Pleurocapsa sp. PCC 7327: one gene and its partners. The protein of the gene in region 2 binds, or shares a complex with, the protein of the main gene of each other region. Links are inferred from orthologs where the notes say so. Each region holds a gene or a part of one and is shown on either strand. Other genes may lie near its edges.

Region 1 (3,191 bases), 270 kb from region 2 along the record:
CGGTCGTTGCCACCTTTTTAGGAACTATGCTAGCCCTAGCATTAGAGCGCTTTCGCTTTCGCGGGCAAACGGCTTTAGAAGGTTTGGTTTTGCTGCCTATTATTATTCCCGATATTGCCATGGGCATTTCTTTATTAGTGTTTTTCAGTCTGGTTTTTCAATTATTAGAAAATTTAACAGGGATTCGTTTAGTACTGGGATTACCTACCATTATCATCAGTCATATTGCTTTTAATATCTCATTTGTCGTCGTAACGGTCAGGGCAAAAATTGCAGAATTAGAACCCTCTGTAGAAGAAGCTGCCTGGGATTTAGGAGCCAATGAATGGCAAACCATGCGGCACGTTATTCTACCGTTAATTGCCCCCGGTATTTTGAGCGCGGCTTTATTGGCGTTTACCTTATCTTTAGACGATTTCGCGATCGCCTTTTTTACTGCCGGCGTGGGAGCAACAACGTTACCTTTATACGTCTATGGCATGATTAAGTTTGCCGTCACTCCTGCGATTAATGCAGTATCCACCTTGATTTTATTGGCTTCTTTAACTTTGGTAGTTTCTTCTTTGACTCTACAACGTCGTTGATATATAAACCCTAGAAAAGTTAAACACAGCGATCGCGCTTGACTTTCCATAGAAAGATTCTTATCACATCCATAAGCAGATCTTCTGTAGCTATCTACTCTAGTTAAGAACCAGACAACGATATACTAGGCATTGAGAAACGTCTTGACAAGATACCAATCGGGTTAACTGAGTAACTAACTGTATTAAAGCTCTATTATCTAAGCAAGCATGAACCCAGGAATTGACCTACAAGGAAGTTTTATCAAATCTCTCATAGACTTAGGAGTCCCTGCTGGTGTTGCTAAAGCCATCTGGATGCCCCTACCCATGTTTTTAATGATTATCGGGGCAACGGTAGGGGTTTTAGTAGCCGTTTGGTTAGAGAGAAAAATCTCTGCTGCCGCTCAACAGCGCATCGGTCCCGAATACGCTGGACCGCTAGGCGTCTTGCAGCCCGTAGCAGACGGGATCAAGTTAGTGTTTAAAGAGGATGTCATTCCAGCTAAATCCGATCCCTTGTTGTTCACCTTGGGACCCGTTTTAGTGGTTCTGCCCGTATTTCTGTCCTATCTAATCGTACCGTTCGGACAGAATTTGGTGATTACCGACCTCAACGTGGGCATATTCCTGTGGATTGCTCTGTCGAGCATCGTTCCCATCGGTTTGCTGATGTCTGGCTATGCCTCGAATAACAAATACTCCCTCTTAGGGGGATTGAGAGCAGCCGCCCAGTCAATCAGTTATGAAATTCCCCTCGCCCTGTCGGTATTAGCGATCGCTATGATGTCGAACAGTCTCAGCACCATCGACATTGTGGAACAGCAATCGGGCTACGGAATTCTCGGCTGGAATATTTGGCGACAGCCTATAGGGTTTATCATCTTCTGGATTGCTGCTTTGGCAGAATGCGAACGCTTGCCCTTCGATCTCCCCGAAGCTGAAGAAGAATTGGTCGCTGGCTATCAAACCGAATACGCAGGCATGAAATTCGGTCTATTTTACGTAGGTTCTTACGTAAATCTCGTTCTCTCTGCACTGGTCTTCGCCATTCTCTATCTTGGCGGTTGGGAATTTCCCATTCCTCTCGATCGCTTGGCAAGTTGGTTGGGAGTCAGCGAAACCAGTTCCTGGTTGCAGATCGTTACGGCTTCTCTGGGAATTACCATGACGGTTCTCAAAGCCTATTTCCTGATCTTCCTCGCCATTCTAGTGCGTTGGACGGTTCCCCGCGTTCGCATCGACCAACTCCTCAATTTAGGTTGGAAGTTTCTCCTGCCAGTTTCTCTAGCCAATTTACTTTTGACGGCTGCCCTCAAACTCGCCTTTCCCTTTGCGTTTGGAGGGTAGATAGAGAATCAGTGACCAATGACAAAGGACAAACGATATGTTCAACCAAATCCTCAAACAAGTCCAGGCATACGCCAAAGAAAGCGTGCAAGCAGCAAAATACATCGGCGAAGGGCTTTCTGTCACTTTCGACCACATGCGTCGCCGCCCTGTAACCGTTCAGTATCCCTATGAGAAACTGATTCCTTCAGAACGCTTTCGCGGTAGAATCCACTTTGAATTCGACAAGTGCATCTCCTGCGAAGTCTGTGTCCGAGTTTGCCCGATCAACCTTCCCGTAGTAGATTGGGAATTCGACAAGAGCGTCAAGAAGAAAAAGCTCAAGCACTACAGCATCGATTTTGGCGTTTGTATCTTCTGCGGCAACTGCGTGGAATACTGCCCCACCAATTGCCTCTCTATGACAGAAGAATATGAACTCGCTTCCTACGATCGCCACGAACTCAACTACGATAACGTGGCTCTCGGACGCTTGCCATATAAAGTTACCCAAGATCCGATGGTAACTCCTCTACGAGAGTTGGCATATCTGCCTAAAGGAGTCCTCGAACCTCACGATTTACCTTCGGGAAGTCAAAGACCTGGCAAGCGCCCAGAGGAAATCGTTAAAGAGATGGAATCTAACAAAGAAGGTGTGAGTTAATCGTAGATTTGTTGTTGGTTAGGGGTTAGTTCCAGACGCGAAATTTTAGCTCTATATAGCCCAATAACCAACAACAATCGTTCCTACTAAGGAGAATAAAAGACTGTGAATCTAGCTGAAGGCGTTCAAATTGTTTCATTTGGTCTGTTGTCTGTGATGATGCTTGGCGCTGCCTTGGGTGTAGTGCTTTTATCCAATATCGTCTATTCAGCCTTTTTATTAGCAGGCGTATTCATTAGCATTGCTGGTATCTATATCCTACTCAATGCTGATTTTGTAGCAGCCGCACAAATTTTAATCTATGTCGGCGCTATTAACGTGCTGATTATCTTTGCTATCATGCTGGTCAACAAGCGCGAAGAGTTTATTGCCGTCCCCAGACGTTGGATTCGCCAGGGAGCAACGGCGCTAGTTTGTCTTGGTTTATTTGCGCTGCTGGCGACGATGGTGTTAGTGACTCCTTGGTCGATAGCTGGCACTTCGTCTGCTGCGGTTGAAAGTACGATCGTAGAAATTGGCAAACATTTCTTCAGCGACTTCTTATTGCCCTTTGAGCTGGCTTCGGTGTTGTTGTTGATGGCAATGGTCGGCGCAATTATTCTCGCCCGTCGCGATATAATTCCAGAACCTCAAGA
Region 2 (5,586 bases):
AGGCCAGCCCACCCAATCTTCCGGCATCAAAATTCGCTTGAGATTCGGGTGTCCCTCATAGACAATGCCATACATATCGTAGCTTTCGCGTTCTTGCCAGTCGGCTCCTTTCCAAATCCAGTATACCGAAGGCACCCTAGGATTATCTCGCGGCAGAAAGACTTTTAGTCGAACTTCTTCAGGGCGATCGGCATCGTCACTGACCTTGATAAGATGATAAAAACTAACTAACTCTTTTCCGGGACCGAGATCGTAAGCGCCTTGGCACTGGAGATAGTTAAATCCGTAGGCATAGAGCGCGGTAGCAATAGGAATGAGAAACTCTGGCTCTACCTTGATTAGCTCGACTCCTAAATGATCTACCTCAAGCGCTGTATTCTCGAAGCCATTTTCCGTCAGCCAGCTAGAGATCTTACCCGCCTGGACAATTGCAGAGGCTTCTGGTGCTTCACCTGTCGGCTTATCTGACTGAGTTTCTTCAGCCACGGTTAACTTCCTCCTTTTGTTTCTGTGACGCTGCTAGAGCGGGTGGAACTGGCATTCCCATCGCTTCGGTCAACTCCAGCGGTGGCATTTCGCGAGTTCCAGCCCGGAGATATTTACCCGTCAGAATTGGCTCTACTACCTTCATACTGTGGGTAGTGCTATAGTAGCGATGGGTTTGCTGTGTTACCGCTGCTCTATCTTGAATCGAATCATTGGCAATTTTTTTGCGCAGCTTGATAATCGCGTCGATAATTGCTTCCGGACGAGGCGGGCAGCCAGGAATATAAACATCAACCGGAATCAGCTTATCGACTCCTCTGACTGCCGTCGTCGAGTCAACGCTAAACATTCCGCCCGTGATAGTGCAAGCTCCCATGGCGATGACATATTTCGGTTCTGGCATCTCTTCGTAGAGGCGAACCAGCGCTGGTGCCATTTTCATGGTAATCGTGCCTGCGGTGATAATCAAATCTGCTTGTCGGGGACTAGAACGGGGAACTAAACCAAAGCGGTCAAAATCAAACCGTGCGCCAATCAAGGCAGCAAATTCAATAAAACAACAGGCGGTTCCGTACAGTAAGGGCCAGAGGCTGGACAATCGCGCCCAGTTGTAGAGATCGTCTACAGTGGTTAAAATGACATTTTCCGACAGATCTTGCGTGACCTGAGTGCGATTAATTGGATTGAGGATTTTTTCTTTTTGCTGCTGCTCTAGGGCAGCTTCGTTGGTAGTTAAATTAGGACTCATAGTTTTCGATCGCTGTATCAAATAAGTGCTGGTAACGATTTCAGGATTCAGTTAACGGAACCAGCGAGTTAACCGATTACCGAACACCGAACTCCGGCTAAGACCATTCTAGAGCGCCTTTTCTCCAAGCATAGACAAGAGCGACGACCAGAATGGCAATAAAAATGAGCGCTTCGACGAAAGCGAGCAGTCCGAGACGATTAAAGGCAACTGCCCAAGGATATAAAAACACGGTTTCTACGTCAAAGACGACGAAAACCAGAGCAAACATGTAATAGCGAATATTGAACTGAATCCAAGCTCCTCCGATGGGTTCCATTCCAGATTCGTAGGTGGTACGTCGTTCTGGACCGCCACCGCTAGGTCGTAAAAGTTTTGACGCTGTTAGAGCTAGGATAGGAACTAGGCTGCAAGCTAGTAGGAAACCAAGTAAATATTCATACCCAGAAAGGACAAACACTGCGACCTTAATACTCCTCTTAACAAATAACCCTCAGCCGAGAAGACCTGCGTTATTTTTGTTACAGTTACCTATTATAAAGGTTTCGTTAAAGTTTCTTCTCTCAGAGAGTTTATCAAAGAAGTTATTAGCAATATAAAACCGTCTAATCCTCTGGTAACGATCCTTGCAACTGGAAGCTTGAAGGAGTTGGAAAAGCTTTCGACGATGGCTCGAAAAAAAGCTTAAAAGAGGCAGGGGATTGAAAAATATTTTTAGACATGAGTTCTAAATAGGGCAGTGGCGCTTTGGCATCATTACTGCTGACCGTAGTACTGTAAGGTTTGAGGCGTTGGGGCGATCTGCTCGTTCGTTCCGGTTCTTGTTTGACGATTCCTAGCGCTTGTGCCGTTTGAATCTGCCGCTCTAAATTCTGAGTTGAGGAGACTAGATTGCCCAGTCCGTTAACCAAGTTGCGCAGATTGTCTCGGAATGCCGGATCGCCAGTGAGATCGTCTAGGTCTGAAGTAATTTTCTGGGCATTTTCAAAGGTGGCTCTAGCCGAGTCCAAGGTGCGCTGCAATGTTAGGGCATTGGCAGGATCGTTGAGCATCCCAGAAAGTTCTCGCAGATTGGTTGATGTTGCGGCTGCATTAGCTACTAACGTTTCTAAGTTCTGTACGATTTTTTGAGTGTCAGAAGTAGCCAGTCCCGTATTTACCTGTTCTACCAACTTTTGTAGCTCTTGACTGGTGCGATCGATATTATTGAGGGTTGCGCTTAGATTGGTTCGATTCTCTTCGATCAAACTGTTCAAACTGTTTGCCAGTTCAGAAGTATTATTGAGCGTCCTCTGTAAAGTGCTGCGATTTTCTGCGAGTAAACTATTGGCGTTGTCGATAAACTGAGTTGTTTCATTGGCTGTTTTCGTCAGTGCCTCAGTTGTATCGGAAACGCCTTGAATTTCTCTGTTAACCGTCACAGACAAACGGGCTAAAACATCGCTTAGTTTGGCAATACGCTCGGCAGCTACAGAAGCGCTTTGGGCAGCACCAGTAATACTGTTAAAGAATTTTGGATCGGTATAAAGTTCGCTTAGACGAGCAAGATTTTCGAAAAGCTGAACGCCGGGATCGCCCTTGAGGCGATCGCCTTCACAAATAATTGCTTGGGAATTACAATCGGGACTAAGCGGATTGAAAGCCTGAGTATCCGAGGGAAGCGCTCCCAGGGGAGTGATGTCTACCGATGCTTCGCCGATTAATCCGTAGCGATTGGTTTGGATTCTCACCTGGCGGGGAAGAATGACGTTAGCCGAGGAAATTTCTAGAACGACATCAACATTCTTCAGCCCGGGGTTCATGGCAGCAATTTTGCCCACTGTCACGCCTCGATAGCGAACGGGAGCGCCGATTTGCAGACCGCTAACGTCACTAAATTCAGCGATGAATTGGTAGTTCCGTTGACCGAATCCCCCACCCCGCAGCCAAATAGCCAGTCCGCCAAATAATACTAATCCCAACAGGGCAAATAATCCAACCGTGCCTTCTCGAACCGTTCGCGATCGCAGCATCTGTATTCCTCACTTTGTCTCAACATCAAAGGTTTTATGACTACACTAGCTCAATCGATGACTTTGATCGGACCGCGAACGCTAGCGCTAAAAAATTGCCGTACCATGGGGTGATCGGTGGTATCGATTTCCCCACAGCTTCCTTGCCATTGAATTTTCCCGTCATAGAGAAACACAATGCGATCGGCGGTGCGGCGAATCGTACTCTGCTGATGTGTCACCATCACGTAGGTATCGCATCCTCCCGGACTGCGTTGCAGGTGACGGACTAAATCTTCGATAACGGTTGAAGCAATGGGATCGAGACCTGCGGTAGGTTCGTCGTAGAGGAGAACTTCGGGGTTATCCTGAGGGTTTTCGGGATTGGACATAATTGCCCTAGCAAAGCTTACTCGTTTGCGCATCCCGCCAGACAGTTCGGCAGGGTAGCGATCGCCAATGCCGCGTAACCCCACCACTTCGAGTTTTTCCTCGACCAGTTCCCGAATTTTCTCGCCAGGGAGCTTGGAGTGTTGATAGAGAAAAAAACCAACGTTCTCTTCGACGGTTAGGGAATCGAATAAGGCTGCCTGCTGAAACACCAAAGAGATGCGGAGACTATCCTCTTCATCTTCGATTAATCCTAGCCGCCGTTTGCCCTTGATATAGATTTCGCCCGAATCGATGGGAATCAAGCCAGCGATCGCCCGTAGGACTGTCGACTTGCCCGTTCCAGAAGGACCGATAATAACCAGTGCTTCCCCTCGATAGATACTCAAGTCTATGTGGTCAAGAATCACCTTGTCGCCAAACGACTTGCAAACCCCTCTCAGTTCGATCAAAGGCTCTTGTGTCATGTGTCTTGAGTTAGCAGTCCTTAGTCAAGCATAGCGAATGACTAGAGACTAATAACTATAACCGATGGCTAGTTTTCTTCTGACACTTCCAAACCGAATACCCGATTGAAGGCTTTTTCGACTTTATAGCCGGATTCGATCGACTCCAGGGGGTCTTTGCGCAGTCGGTGCCGCAGAGCCAAGGTAATTACCCGACGAATATCGTCTACCGTCACGGTCGTGCGCCCTTCAAAGGCTGCTAGGGCTTTAGCGGCGCGATTGGTGACGATATCTCCTCTCAAGCCATCGACATCGAGAGCGGAACAAACTTCGGAAATTTTAATGCGCAAATCGTAATCGATTTCGACTTGGGGCAGAAGTTTTTGAGCGTTAATAATCTTCTCTTGCAGCGCTTCTTGTTCGGGTTGGTATTTTTCGCAGAATTTTTGGGGATTGCTGTCAAATTCGGAGCGCTGCTCGACGATTTGCACTCTCAGCGCGGGTTCTTTGACGGTGTGAATTTCGGCGTGCATGCCAAAGCGATCGAGCAACTGAGGTCGCAATTCTCCTTCTTCTGGGTTGCCGGAACCTACCAGCACGAAACGGGCGGGGTGGCGAATGGAAATTCCTTCTCGTTCGACGGTATTCCAACCGCTAGCGGCAGAATCCAATAAAACGTCTACGAGGTGATCGTCGAGCAAGTTGACTTCATCGACGTAGAGAATGCCTCGATTAGCTTTTGCCAGCAGTCCGGGTTCAAAGGCTTTCACCCCTTCGGAGAGGGCTTTTTCAATGTCGATCGTGCCGCAAACTCTATCTTCAGTGGCTCCTAGAGGCAAGTCAACCATGGGAACTTTCTTTTTGACAATTTGTAGGGGAATTTGTTTCTCTAGTTGCTCCCGAACGCGATCGCTCATTAGATCGGGATCGTAGGGATCGGAATTGAAGGGATCGTCGGCGACGACTTCAATTTCTGGCAATAAATCGGCTAAGGCCCGAATTGTCGTCGATTTGCCAGTGCCGCGATCGCCCATAATCATTACCCCGCCAATTTTCGGATCGATTACATTGAGGATGAGAGCGAGTTTCATTTCTTCTTGACCTACAATCGCGGTGAAGGGGAAAATTACGCGACGAGTCTTTGGAGGTGCTTGGAGGGTTGCAGTCATATCTGGTTTAGTTGTGTCAGTTGAAATTTATACGAAAAATTTGTTCGATGAGAGCAATTCTTTTAGTCAGTGTCTCTCATTGTGCCATAGGACTCATCGGGTCATTCGATTTTGGATCAAAGGATTCTGGATCAAAGGATTGACCCTACGAATAAATCCGCTTGCTCTGTGACATCCAGGAATTATTGTTCAAAAGTGCAAGGTACTTCGTCAAAATTGAGATTCAAAATTTTTGAACCGCTCTCTGCCTTATGTTCGGTTAGACTCAGATCCGATCTCGCACCTTTGGCATCAACGCCTAGAACTAAAGTTCTAGGCTCAAAGCTCAACTCGATTAAAATCGACTCAAATTCCTA
Region 3 (3,165 bases), 3.6 Mb from region 2 along the record:
TGGGGCTGCACGCGCTGCTATATGTGCAATGCCGTCTGTCCTATGGATGTCGCCCCGATGGATCGCATCGGCGAAATCAAGCAGGAAATCCTAGAGCGTAAAAATGCCCAAGCCAGCCGTTCGATTCGCCACCGCAAGGTGTTGATAGAGTTGGTCAAGCAAGGCGGCTGGATAGACGAGCGCAAGTTTGGCTTATATGTCGTAGGAAATTATTTCCGCGATTTGCGAGGGCTAATGAGCCTTGTGCCTTTGGGATTGCGAATGGTAACGCGCGGGAAGTTTCCCACCTATTTCGAGCCATCCGAAGGAACCGAAGAAGTGCGATCGCTCATTGAAGCCGTTCAAGCAAGCGAGCAGTAAATCACCTTAGTTAAAACCTTAGTTAAACTATCGATCGAATACCGAAGCTTGACCTTATTCTGAAATAGGTACTTTCTCGAATATTGCCGTCTTTGGTACTATCAGATCGATCATTTGGACTTCCTCAGGAATGAGTAGCCATACATAACCATCAACAGATGATCCTCTCTTCACTAAACCCATTGTAATGGAACTAGTGGAACGAGCAATTCTGCCTGAACGATCTATCTCCGTACCGTCCCTCCGAGCCTGTTCTCTTGCCGCCTTGTCAACCACATAATCACATAATCATAGGATTCGTAACGTTCATTAGTTTTAGGATTTCGTGCTATTGTTTGGTCTGGCGAAATTATATGAGTTACACCACCCTTAAGGTTACGAACCCGCACTTGGACATTGACAATATTTCGCTGCCCGTCATCTGGATTTTGAATCCGCTTGACCGACAATAGTTCGACTTGTGCCCTATCTTTAAATGCGTATTGCACAAACTGACCGGGCTGAATTTCAGTGTTCGCCTGTTGGTCAGATTCAGTTTCGGAAACAGTAGGTGAGCTTTGCACAAAGTCGTTGAGTTCACGAAAGCTCTGCTGTAATTGGAACATTTGAGTGAGTGCAAAGCCTGCGCCTGCTAGCGCGATTACAGACAGCAGAACTGCGACGCCTGATAAAAAAGTGTTCATATGGTTGCCTCCAACTGGCTTTTCGGTTGAGGATGTTTGTCTATTTTTTATTGGCATCGCTAGTTGGACTTGGTTACAGCATTAAACCTCACGCTATTCTAACGCGAGCTTGGGATAAGAAAAGTAGGGGCGAACGGTTGTTCGCCCCTACAAGTCATTTACTAGAAAATAGGATAAATTCTACCCAGTCACCAATCACCGATTATCTATCCACCGAACCCATAATAATATCGATACTGCCGAGAATCGCTACAATATCTGCTACTTTTACTCCTTTAAGAATATGGGGTAAAATTTGCAGGTTGTTGAAATCGGCTGCCCGAATTTTCCAACGCCAGGGGAAGACATCATCGTTGCCAATAATAAAGATCCCTAATTCCCCTTTTCCGCTTTCGAGGCGGACGTAATGTTCGCCCTTGGGAATTTTAAAAGTCGGTGCGACTTTTTTGGCGATGTACTGGTAATCGAAATCATTCCACTGAGACTTTTTCCCTTCCATCATCCGCTTCGCTTCCAGATTTTCGTAAGGACCGCCGGGAAGTCCTTTAAGTGCCTGACGGATAATTTTTACCGACTCCCGCATTTCCCGAATCCGTACCAGATAGCGAGCATAACAATCGCCAGCTGTTTCCCACTGAACTTCCCAGTCAAAGTCATCGTAGCACTCGTAGTGGTCAACCTTACGCAAATCCCACTTCACCCCGGAAGCCCGTAACATGGGACCGGAAAGTCCCCAGTTAATTGCCTCTTCGCGGCTAATCGTTCCTACGCCTTCGACGCGGCGACGGAAAATAGGGTTATTGGTGATTAGCTTCTCGTACTCATCGACTTTCGGTTCGAAGTAGTTGCAGAAATCTTCGCACTTATCAACCCAACCGTAGGGTAAATCTACTGCCACGCCACCGATGCGGAAGTAGTTGTTATTGACCATCCGATAACCGCTTGCCGCTTCCCAGAGGTCATAAATCATCTCCCGTTCGCGGAAGATGTAGAAAAAAGGAGTTTGAGCACCTACGTCAGCCAAAAATGGTCCCAACCATAGCAGATGATTGGCAATGCGGTTGAGTTCCAACATAATGACGCGGATATACTGGGCGCGTTTGGGAACTTGAATGTCAGCTAATTTTTCTGGCGCATTAACGGTAATTGCCTCGTTAAACATCCCCGCCGCGTAGTCCCATCGACTTACGTAGGGGACGTACATGACGTTCGTACGATTTTCGGCAATTTTTTCCATCCCTCGATGGAGATAACCGATGACGGGTTCGCAGTCGATTACGTCTTCCCCGTCGAGGGTGACGATCAAGCGAAGTACGCCGTGCATTGAGGGATGGTGGGGACCCATGTTAAGTACCATGGGTTCGGTTCTGGTTTCAATTCTTGCCATACTACAGCAAATGTCCCCTCATCAAAAAATTGGTAAGGTGCTTTGGTTGCTAAAACTGGCAGCTTGAAAAAGCTTTTAAGATACCAGAACGGCAGCACCTCTCTTTTAATCATTATCTTTTAATCATTATAAGTATTAACTGTCTGGGTTTCGGCAAGTCCTGCCGTACCTTTGTTGTTGTTTTAAGCAGCAATCGATATTGATTTACTGCTTTGGCTTTGATATTCCTAGCTGCTTGCCAATTGGCATCATCGACATGACCGCAATTGGTGCAAACAAATTTTTCACCTTTCCTACTTGCAGCATCAATATGTCCGCTTCCGGTTAAAAACTACGGAAGTTTTGCGCTGCTCGTCTTATTTGATAATTTCGATCGCTATTGCGAACTCCGAATTGTCTTAGAAATGCTGAAAGCCTTCTGATAAGGTTAGCTGTCGCGGGGCATAATTGCCACTGCGATCGATTAGCTCGACGGTTGGTTCGCCAGTAATCGTACCAATAATAGCTGCTCCCGTTCCCAAGCGGTTTACTAAGTCTTGAGCTGACTGGGGCGAAAGACACAAAACCAACTCAAAATCTTCTCCGCCATACAAGATCCATTCTAAAGCTTGCTCTGGCGAAACAAACTGGTGCAAAGCAGGTGAGATAGGAATTGCCTGCCGCTCGATGCGAGCGCCAACGCCACTGCAACGACAAATCTGCACGACTGCATCGGCTAACCCATCGCTACTGTCC

The links. The genes of interacting proteins can lie anywhere in the genome.
Region 1: the proteins of ndhC (region 2) and nuoH are in contact, whole or in part, in a cryo-EM structure (PDB 6KHJ), measured with the Thermosynechococcus vestitus proteins. The link is inferred for Pleurocapsa sp. PCC 7327 from one-to-one orthologs. Residues at the interface, in WP_126986108.1 of Thermosynechococcus vestitus: Gly6, Tyr7, Glu8, Tyr9, Phe10, Gly12, Phe13, Leu14, Ile16, Cys17, Ser18, Pro21, Ala24, Leu25, Ala27, Ser28, Leu31, Arg32, Pro33, Ser35, Arg40, Leu41, Thr42, Thr43, Tyr44, Glu45, Ile51, Gly53, Ala54, Trp55; in WP_126985484.1 of Thermosynechococcus vestitus: Gln8, Lys26, Trp29, Leu30, Pro33, Met34, Met37, Leu38, Leu83, Ile84, Phe85, Lys86, Glu87, Asp88, Val89, Leu90, Pro91, Ala92, Thr100, Ala104, Val107, Ile108, Phe111, Leu112, Tyr114, Ile115, Ile125, Ser126, Leu128, Phe133.
Region 3: the proteins of ndhC (region 2) and PLE7327_RS21710 are in contact, whole or in part, in a cryo-EM structure (PDB 6ZJN), measured with the Thermus thermophilus proteins. The link is inferred for Pleurocapsa sp. PCC 7327 from one-to-one orthologs. Residues at the interface, in WP_096411116.1 of Thermus thermophilus: Glu45, Ser46, Asn48, Pro50, Ala51, Gly52, Glu53; in WP_223903221.1 of Thermus thermophilus: Met26, Thr27, Asn29, Gly31, Pro32, His34.

The regions. Positions count from the first base shown.
Region 1 is NC_019689.1:971,138-974,328, forward strand. Bases 1-2,853 are described here. They hold nuoH (NADH-quinone oxidoreductase subunit NuoH), read left to right. Parts: upstream 1-794; coding sequence 795-1,913; downstream 1,914-2,853. Other genes in these bases: PLE7327_RS04335 (ABC transporter permease), read left to right, coding at 1-584; ndhI (NAD(P)H-quinone oxidoreductase subunit I), read left to right, coding at 1,951-2,556; PLE7327_RS04350 (NADH-quinone oxidoreductase subunit J), read left to right, coding at 2,662-2,853. Also shown: more of PLE7327_RS04350, read left to right, coding at 2,854-3,191. UniProt on the Escherichia coli protein: NDH-1 shuttles electrons from NADH, via FMN and iron-sulfur (Fe-S) centers, to quinones in the respiratory chain. The immediate electron acceptor for the enzyme in this species is believed to be ubiquinone.
Region 2 is NC_019689.1:1,245,280-1,250,865, forward strand. The notes cover bases 14-2,798. They hold ndhC (photosynthetic/respiratory NAD(P)H-quinone oxidoreductase subunit C), read right to left. Parts: upstream 1,695-2,798; coding sequence 1,332-1,694; downstream 14-1,331. Other genes in these bases: PLE7327_RS05575 (NAD(P)H-quinone oxidoreductase subunit J), read right to left, coding at 14-486; ndhK (photosynthetic/respiratory NAD(P)H-quinone oxidoreductase subunit K), read right to left, coding at 479-1,234; PLE7327_RS05590 (MlaD family protein), read right to left, coding at 1,840-2,798. Also shown: more of PLE7327_RS05575, read right to left, coding at 1-13; more of PLE7327_RS05590, read right to left, coding at 2,799-3,246; PLE7327_RS05595 (ABC transporter ATP-binding protein), read right to left, coding at 3,297-4,082; bchI (magnesium chelatase ATPase subunit I), read right to left, coding at 4,151-5,230. UniProt on the Escherichia coli protein: NDH-1 shuttles electrons from NADH, via FMN and iron-sulfur (Fe-S) centers, to quinones in the respiratory chain. The immediate electron acceptor for the enzyme in this species is believed to be ubiquinone.
Region 3 is NC_019689.1:4,820,269-4,823,433, reverse strand. What follows is about bases 339-3,165. They hold PLE7327_RS21710 (NAD(P)H-quinone oxidoreductase subunit H), read right to left. Parts: upstream 2,431-3,165; coding sequence 1,246-2,430; downstream 339-1,245. Other genes in these bases: thiL (thiamine-phosphate kinase), read right to left, coding at 2,829-3,165; PLE7327_RS26795 (zinc ribbon domain-containing protein), read right to left, coding at 2,543-2,740; PLE7327_RS22945 (hypothetical protein), read right to left, coding at 585-1,043; PLE7327_RS21720 (succinate dehydrogenase/fumarate reductase iron-sulfur subunit), read left to right, coding at 339-360. Outside these bases: more of PLE7327_RS21720, read left to right, coding at 1-338.